One region of the Lysinibacillus telephonicus genome, then DNA from elsewhere that is predicted to be linked to it. Evidence: riboswitches for the same ligand, from Rfam matches in the RefSeq annotation. Region 1 holds a riboswitch; each other region holds the start of a gene.
What was found. Region 1 has a riboswitch for cyclic di-GMP ahead of MKY04_RS19700 (methyl-accepting chemotaxis protein). Riboswitches for the same ligand answer to the same signal wherever they lie in the genome.

Region 1 (2,209 bases):
CGGGAAAGCGCAAATTGCTAAAGCTGTAAATGCAACACCAATTTCTTTAGATCAAGCACCAGCTGCATATGCTGAATTTGATCAGGGAGCTTCCAAGAAGTTTGTCATTGATCCTCATGAAATTTTAAATAAATAAGTTAGACAAATGGCCTATTATTATGAGTAATATTACATTAGATTTAGCTAAAAAATTATTTCAGGTGTGAGAAGCGAAAAATTTGAAGTTTCCATGGTTATTTCAATTGTTGATGAGGGTAGAAATTCACCGAGATGATGACTAATTAGTAAGCGCTGACATTGCCCCAAATAAGGCATGGACATCTGTTGCGTTAAAATGCCTTGTAACTCAGAGAGCATGCTGTAAGGCAAACAGTGTTTGAGCGGTTATCAAGAAGCTTGAATTAGCAATCAAACTTTAAATTAAATAGTATTACTCTTAACGCCATCTCTCAGCAATTAACCTAAGAGATGGTGTTTTTTTGATTTTCAGGCTTACTCATTCTAATAGAGGAAGGTACTGTTCTAATAGATCAGAGAAGGAGTCTTTTTCATTTAGCCATAGAACCTTCGTATTGCATTTACAATAGTATTTCTAGGAAGATTTAATTATCCCGATTATAATATAGTGCATAGTTTTTCCTGTAGAAAATAATAAGTATTTTGGTTTTATTGTCATAAATTATTGAAATTTGTATAATTACATGCGATTATTATAAGAGATGAGTTTAATCTTATATTTATGGAAGATAAAGGCAAACTATTCCGAAAGGGTAGGACGCAAAGCCTAGGGTCTAAGGTTTAGTAGGATGAATCAAAATCCTGCAATTTAAACGATGATCGCCTGGTTACCAAATTTACGGATTCTTACTAATTTAAATCCTTTGGCTATTCTATGAAAAATAGAGTAGTTTTTTTTTGGCAAGTTTTATTCCATAAGCTAGATGATTGCTAATTATAAAACAAGCTTTTGTACATTTATAATATTTAGCAATAACTTTGTGTAGTGAAAGTTTTAGAGAGGGATGATAACAGTTTATTGACGTGCAAGATGTGGAAATTCTAATAGTTTCACTAAAACAATAGAAAGGTTTGGCAATATGAATAAAAGAAGATTTTCATTTAAAGCAAAAGTTTTAATTTATTCTTTATTACTATCGTTAGTACCGATCATCTTTGTTGGATTTTTAGTAAATAATACAGTTAGCAAAATAACTGAGAAAGATTATCTCAATTTTAGTGAAAGAGAAATTAAACAGGTTGATAATGGAATTTCTATGTATTTTGAATCTATTAGGGAAAACGTGAGTTTACTAGCTACCAACCCATCTGTTATAAATGCTGATTCAAGTATTACCTCCTATATGGATGTAGCAGGGGAAGATTCAATTGACATGACTCCTTCTACTAATGGGGAAAAAGAGCGAGCAATATATGAGGTGTTTTCTCAATTTAGTGAGAGTCATCCAAATGCAGCTTATGTTTATATAGGCACATCGGATGGAGGTTATGTCCAATATCCAGAGGGTCCTGTGCCAGCAGGCTTTGATCCAAGAGATCGTCCTTGGTATACGACAGCAGCTGAAGATCCAGGAAAAGTAAAGTTAACAAGCGCCTATGCAGCAACTGGAATAGAGGGAATTATCGTAAGTAATGTTGTTACGATTGAAAAGGACGGAAAAGAAATAGGTGTGTTAGGTCTGGATGTAAGTCTAGATGGTTTAACAAATATGATTAAGGAAATCAGCATAGGAGAAAATGGTTATGTAATTCTAGCGCAAGAGGATGGAACAATCCTTGCAAATCCAAAGAATCCAGAACTGAATTTCCAACCAATTTCCGAACTGAATGTTCCGGAACTAGAGGATTTAAGTAAAGATGGTTCATTTGAAGCAATAATTGATGGAAAAGAATATGTATTAAACACAGTCACATCAAAAAATGAAGGCTGGAAATATATCACTGTCATCGAAAAGAGTGAACTTTTAGCGACGGCAAACTCCATCCGCACAAATATCTCTATTATTGGTGGAATTATTGCAGTAATAGCTATAATCGTTTCTATTTTCGTGAGTCAAGGTATAACACGAAGAATCAAAAATATTGGTGATGTATCATTAGCCATGTCTCAAGGTGATTTAACTCAATTAGTTGAGATTAAATCAAATGATGAAATTGGAGATATGGGTAAGAATTACAATATTATGTCTAA
Region 2 (2,209 bases), 410 kb from region 1:
TGCTGCTTTCTTCTGAGCCTCTACAGCTTTTTGTTGTTTCTCGGTATTAACAGTTGATTCATTCGTTGTTTCTTGATTTGAAGTTGCAGCTTCAGCATCATTATCAATTTCATTTTCTTCTACAATTACTTCTTTATTTTCAACGTCCACATTTTCTTCTAAGCTTTTTTCATCAGTAGTAGCTTCAAGCTCTTCACTTTTCTTTTCAGCTTTTTTTGCTTGCTTAGTTAATTCTTTATTTATTTTCTTTTCAAGCTTTTCTTGTGCTTTTTCGATATTTTTTGCAATTGCTTCTTTCGCTTTAGGGTTTTCTATTTTTTCTAAAACGGCTTGTAAAGCAATGATATTTGCAGCGAATTTAGTTTCTAGCTCAGAACCTTCTGAATCAGCGTCTTCTTCTGCAGCTGTCTCTTCAGTATTTTCAGTTCCTTCTTCCTCAACTTCTTGTTCTGCTTCTTTTTCTTCTTCATATTTTTCTAAAGCTAGTTCTTGCTGTTCTAATGCTTTTTCTAGCAATTCACTAGCTAACTCTTCCTCACCGTCTGCAAGTAATGCCTCTGCTTCTGCAATACGTTCTTCTGCAAAAGATGCTAGTAGCTCTGATTCCTTTACATCATCAAATGTAAGTGCCAATTGGACATTTTCCTTTAATTTTTTCATAAAATAAAAAAAGTCGCCTGGTATTAAAGAAGGTTCTTCTTCAATTTTTTCAGTATCTTCGCTTTCCTCTACTACTGGTTCACCATCTGTTTCTTCGTTAGTTCCTTCTTCAGTCTCGTTTGTAACTTTTGGTTCAGATTCAACTTTACTTAATGAATCTTCGTTTACACCTTCAACAGTTTTAGAATCATCGATAGTATTTTCTGTTGTTTGTTGTTCCTCGGAAGGTGCAACTTCCTTAACTTCTTTTTCTTCTACAACTTGCTCTTCAACTTGTTGAGTAACTGGCTGCTCTTCATTTGCCAATGCCTGTCCACTTCCAAAAGCAAACGCCGTTGCCATTACACTTGTAGCCAACACATTTCTGACATTACTAATAAAATACTTTTTTGACATAAAAAAATCCCTCCAAAATTTATTAGGGAAGAATTTTGATAGACTCAGGTATTATCTGAGTAGCTTCTCCATTCTTCATTTGGCAGCCCAGCCATCTTTGTATAATTACGGAAGATCTGTGACTTTGCGTCTCTACCTTTCGATAGATTTGCCTTTTTCAAATGAGGAACAATATTCCGTTCTCATTATCTAATTAAAATATACTTTATAGTTAAAAGGATGACTATAAATATTTTTTACTATATCTTTCACATCCTTTTCCTATATTCTTTAAAAAGCTAAAACCTTTTTTAACTGGATAGTGTGTTTGCAAAATTTATGTATTTCTATTAACTTTCTATTTTTTTAAACTAGCTTTTAAATTTGTGACAATGGTTCCTATTTTACATTTTATACTTTATAGTATAATAAATAAGTAGTGTGGTAGTTCCCAACCCATTTTATAGTTTAATCAGGTTTAAATCATCGTATGGATTTACTTAAGAATTGAGGTGAATTGTATGATTAAAGCTAAAATCAATACTAAAGATCGTATTTTAGAGCTGCTGAAAAAAGAAGTTTCATTGTCAGTTAATGAACTAACAGAGCTATTAAATATTACTCATATGGCTGTTAGAAAGCATCTAATTGTTTTAGAAAATGAAGGACTTGTTAAATCTACTGAAACTAAACAATCAATGGGTCGACCACTTCAAGTTTACTCATTGACAGATAAAGGGGATCAAATTTTCCCTAAAAACTACGAGGGAATAACACTTGAGTTTCTTAGGGATATAGAAGAACTTCATGGTGAGAAATCCATCCAGCTTTTGTTCGAGAGAAGAGAAAATCGACTTACTCAAGAATACAAAAATCGAATGAACAATAAATCAATAACTGAAAAAATTGATGAACTTGTTAACATACAAAATGAAAAAGGTTATATGGCAAATGTTACCCAATTAGATAACCAAACCTTTGAGTTGATTGAATATAACTGCCCTATCTATTCTGTTGCACAGGAGTTTAAAATGGCTTGCCGTTGTGAGACAGAAATGTTTAAAAATGTACTGGACACGGATCAAGTTCGCCGAGTTTGTTGTAAAACAGACGGAGATGATCATTGTAAATTCAAACTGAAATTTAATTAAATATAATACCTAATTAAATTTAG
Region 3 (2,209 bases), 410 kb from region 1:
TGATAAAGCAATCTGTTTAATTCGATTTGCAACACCATTGATTGATTCATAAATTCGGCCAAAAATTTCGCCAGTTTCTTTAACAACCTCTAATCCCGTTTTCGCCTCATTAATTACTTGATCCATTGATTTTGCTGAAGAGACTGTGTCTTCTTGAATAGACTTTATTATACTTGTAATTTTACTTGCGGAACCAACTGATTCCTCCGCTAATTTCCTAACTTCATCCGCTACAACAGCAAATCCCTTTCCATGCTCTCCAGCTCTTGCTGCTTCAATTGCAGCATTTAAAGCTAGCAAGTTTGTTTGAGAAGCAATGTCTGTAATAATTTTAACGATATCACCAATTTCTTCAGAACGATGATTCAGTTTTTTTACCATCTCTGAAGATGAGCTTACTTTTTCATTTATTAATTGCATCTGTTGAACAGTTTTATAAATCATTACATTTCCTTCATTTGCTTCATCTGCTGTAGCTATTGAAATTTCGGATAATTCCTTAGCTGTTTCGGTAATTTCATGAATCCCATGGTTGATTTCCTGAATTGCTGCAGAGCTGCCCTCCGTTTGCTGCCTCTGTATGTCGGCACCGCTAGATATCTCTCGAATATTTGCTGCCATCCCATTAATGGCTAATCTATTTAAATCATAATTTTCATTTAGCTGTACTGATGCATTTATTAGTTTTTCAGAGCTAATTGATAGTTTTTCGATTACTCCACTTAAAATTTGTTGTTTTTGTTGTTTTTGATCTAAATCCGCTAATAGCTTACTCTTTTGAATCGTTTGCCATGTGATGGCACCTGAAGTTCCTAGTAAAAATAAAGCGTGAATTATAAGCATTGAAAATGGGTATTCCAACTGTCCAAACACGTATTCACTTAAAAAGAAAAAACCTAATAAATGCTGGATAGTAAAGAGCAGAGTCATAACAATAATAAGATTTACTTTTTCATAATAACCAACTATAGCAACTACCATAAAAATTGAGAAATGATATTCTACCATTCCTTCTCCGCCAGCAATCATCGACATACTGCCAAATGTAATTGTCAATGTATTCAAAAGAGGTATTATTGAATGATCGTTATTTTTACGATAAAAGAAAAGCGTTGTGATGAGTAATAGTATAGGGATACTTAAAAAAATGTTAAGAACTAAATCTGATTGCTGAATGTGATGAATTGGATGTTCATCGATCCAATATAAAGAAACATTTAATACTCGATGAAGGAAGTGAACAATTATTGAGGCTATAAGAATTATTGAAGATAAAATAAGAATGATACGGTTTTTTGCACTTTCCAAACTAATAATCCCCCTTATGATTGCAATCGCCCCCGCTAAACCGTTGAAAAATCTACTCAAAAAGTGAGCAGCCAAAAACTTCATTAGATTTTTCGGCAACCCGGCTATCATAGTTTTTTCAAACCTTAGACCCGTGGCTTTGCGTCCCCATTTTTCAATGAGTTTGCCTTTTCAAATTAAGTTAAATTGTAAGCATTTTCTGGAAAATAACCTGATTAATGCAATTTTCTATTATGTTACCATTTTATTATAAGCAAGTCTATATATGGTAAAAATTTCACTCTTATCAATTTGAGATTTTCGTTAGAAAAGTATTAAAAACAAAACGCAAGAATGATATTAATTATCACATCCTTGCGCTTTTTGTAAGTCTTTTTTACTATTAACTTATTTTAAGGAAAATTATTAACTATAATTTATTATTCTGAGATTAGAGGTTTTCTATTAATTACACGAACTCGGTTATAAATTAGTGCACCGAACATTTGAATTACTGTCTTTACGATGATTTGGCCTAATATAGCCGCTGGAATAGCTTCCCATGGTAAAACATTTGCACCAATCGGACTTAAACCAATTACTACAAAAATTACAGAGTCGAGACATCCTCCAACAATCCCGCTATATAATACTCGCCAAGCAATCGGAAGTTTCAAACGTGTATAAATTTCTGTATCAGCCGTCTCGGAGATTACAAATGAAATTGCAGATGCCATCACAATCCAAACTGTATCCCCAAGTATGAATGAAACAATACCTGATAAAATTAATGCAATAAAAATAAATAAATAGGTCTTTGCTCTGCCATATTTATTTTGCACAAGATCTCTAAAAATAAAGGTTGATCCAATTAAAAGCGTCCCCATCGGAACGATAAACATCCCTAATTGTAAAGGTGCAA
Region 4 (2,209 bases), 190 kb from region 1:
CGACCTTTAATTTTCCGCTTATTTCAAGATCCCATTTTGCTTTATTCTCATACAATCTAAAAGTAGTAATTGGTCCGATTGTTTCGCTATTAGTAATACCTATTCTAGGGAAATTTGTTATTAATTTTTTACGGAAAGCTAAATTTACACGAATATAGTTAGCTAGTAATTGTTGATAACCTTCCACACCAAAAGCTAATAATGATGCATAGATGGAAATTGCGCTTCCCATTCGCGAGCATTCTAAAGTATATCCTGTATGGTAGCTTCCATAGCCTCGATTGCCTACATACGGTGTATCAAATTCCTCTAGGTCAAGTAAGCCAAAGTCTTGTCCATTTTTAACTAAATAAAGGCTTGCGTTGTAAGGGTTTTGTCCAAGTTTATGGAAATCAAAACAACAACTATCAGCAAGATGAATATATTTCATTCGATTATTTATTTTCTTCAGACTTGTTAATACTTCTTCTTCAAATTGAAGTGGATTGTTCATAAAATCATATTCACGGAAAAAGCTATAAAATCCGCCCATCGCAGAATCCGCATGAATATGAATTGGTTTTAATTGATATTTCTCTTCTATTTCAGCAGCTATTTCTTTAATTGCTTTAACATCATCGATTCCAAAACTATCAGTTGCTCCTGTAGTTGCAACAATATAAACTGGAATTCCTCCATTTTGAATGACTTTTTCCAGTTTTAATCTTAAATCATCTAAGTCCATGGAATGATCTGATCCTGCTTTAACAGTTATTAAATGATTGCTCCCAATTCCAGTTGCCTCAACAGATTTTAGTAAACTATAATGAGCATTTTCAGAAGCAAAGCAATATAAGTTATTTGGAATGCCTTCCTTATTTGAGTTTGGAAATTGCTTAACAATCGCAAGCCGCAAGCCGTTAAATACAGCTCCTTGACCACCCCATGTCGTATAGCCCCAGCTTTTTGTATAATCATATCCCACTATCTTTGACATCATCGAAATAACTCTAACCTCTGCTTCTGTCGCTGCTGGTCCATAAACATCCCACAAACTATTTGAGTTTAATAAAGATGCTGTTAATTGGCCGATAACTCCCGGAATACTTGCTAGCGGAATAGAATTAGTTACATAGTTTCTTGTTTGATAAGGACTTCCCTTTGAGAGATTTATTAACTCATGGACAACTTGTTCCATTTCAATTCCCGTTTGAGGTGTATTTGTATTCTCTATAAGTTCTTTATAAAAATCATCACTTTTTTCTTGAATAGTACCTAACGTAGATTTGTTAGGATTTTTTAAATTGTCGATGTTCATTACCAAGTTTTCAATATTTTTTAAGAATGCCTTTTGTTGAAGCTTGCTTCCATCCTCACTTGGAAATAGTTGTTGTACACTTTTAAAATCCATTGTCATTCCTCCAATTGCTTATTTTAAAGCCTTTTATAAACGTTCTTTATAAATTGGAAATTTAAAATAAAAAACATTTACTTACAAAAAAAAGCCCTTTGAAAAAAGGGTTGCAAAATGTTAGAAAAAAATTGTATTCATAATAGATTGCAACCCAGCCGTCATAGCAATGAACCTTAGACCTGAAGCTTTGCGTCCTCATTTTTCAATGAGTTTGCTTTTATTGTAATTATTTACATTATGACGTAATAATACCATGTGGATTGGGTCATTTTTCTAATTTTATTAATTCTGAATAGATAGAATATTACTACTAATCATCTTTTAAAAATGTGAAATAATAAATGCTAATTTACTTTATTAGGAAGCCAAATATATATAATTAACTAAAATGAACAAAAAAGACACCCTATAAAGAGTGTCCGAGAATTACAAATCATTATGTATATATCATCGTGATGTTAGAATGCAAAATTTATTATTTTCAATTAAGGATTAAGTACATTTTAATATTGTGATTGGAAAGTCCAATAGTTATTTAATATAAAATTAACAATAGGGATTACTAAAATTGTAACTAACTCCCCTACAAAATAGTGATAATCAAGGATACGTACAATAAAAAACATTAGCAAGAAATTCAGTGTAAAACCAATTGTGGATACAATAAAAAAACGCAATAGTTTCTGATATGTAACATTACTACCAAATGTATAACGTACATTCAAAAAAAACGAAACAATAGTCATTATAATGAAGGCAATAGCTGAAGCAATTACAGGTTCATTGTGAAATCGTTCTACTAAAACAAAAACAGAA

Region 2: another riboswitch for cyclic di-GMP. It lies ahead of MKY04_RS17905 (DUF5667 domain-containing protein); the one in region 1 lies ahead of MKY04_RS19700 (methyl-accepting chemotaxis protein).
Region 3: another riboswitch for cyclic di-GMP. It lies ahead of MKY04_RS21760 (methyl-accepting chemotaxis protein); the one in region 1 lies ahead of MKY04_RS19700 (methyl-accepting chemotaxis protein).
Region 4: another riboswitch for cyclic di-GMP. It lies ahead of MKY04_RS18990 (pyridoxal phosphate-dependent decarboxylase family protein); the one in region 1 lies ahead of MKY04_RS19700 (methyl-accepting chemotaxis protein).

The regions. Positions count from the first base shown of each region.
Region 1 covers NZ_CP155468.1:4,092,655-4,094,863, reverse strand. The annotation lists gene fdhA (formaldehyde dehydrogenase, glutathione-independent) at 1-136, shown strand, start outside; cyclic di-GMP riboswitch class I at 742-853, shown strand; gene MKY04_RS19700 (methyl-accepting chemotaxis protein) at 1,098-2,209, shown strand, end outside.
Region 2 covers NZ_CP155468.1:3,686,812-3,689,020, forward strand. The annotation lists gene MKY04_RS17905 (DUF5667 domain-containing protein) at 1-1,056, opposite strand, end outside; cyclic di-GMP riboswitch class I at 1,135-1,219, opposite strand; gene MKY04_RS17910 (metalloregulator ArsR/SmtB family transcription factor) at 1,557-2,186, shown strand.
Region 3 covers NZ_CP155468.1:4,499,792-4,502,000, forward strand. The annotation lists gene MKY04_RS21760 (methyl-accepting chemotaxis protein) at 1-1,308, opposite strand, end outside; cyclic di-GMP riboswitch class I at 1,400-1,486, opposite strand; gene MKY04_RS21765 (VUT family protein) at 1,728-2,209, opposite strand, start outside.
Region 4 covers NZ_CP155468.1:3,906,585-3,908,793, forward strand. The annotation lists gene MKY04_RS18990 (pyridoxal phosphate-dependent decarboxylase family protein) at 1-1,390, opposite strand, end outside; cyclic di-GMP riboswitch class I at 1,536-1,619, opposite strand; gene MKY04_RS22325 (GtrA family protein) at 1,897-2,209, opposite strand, start outside.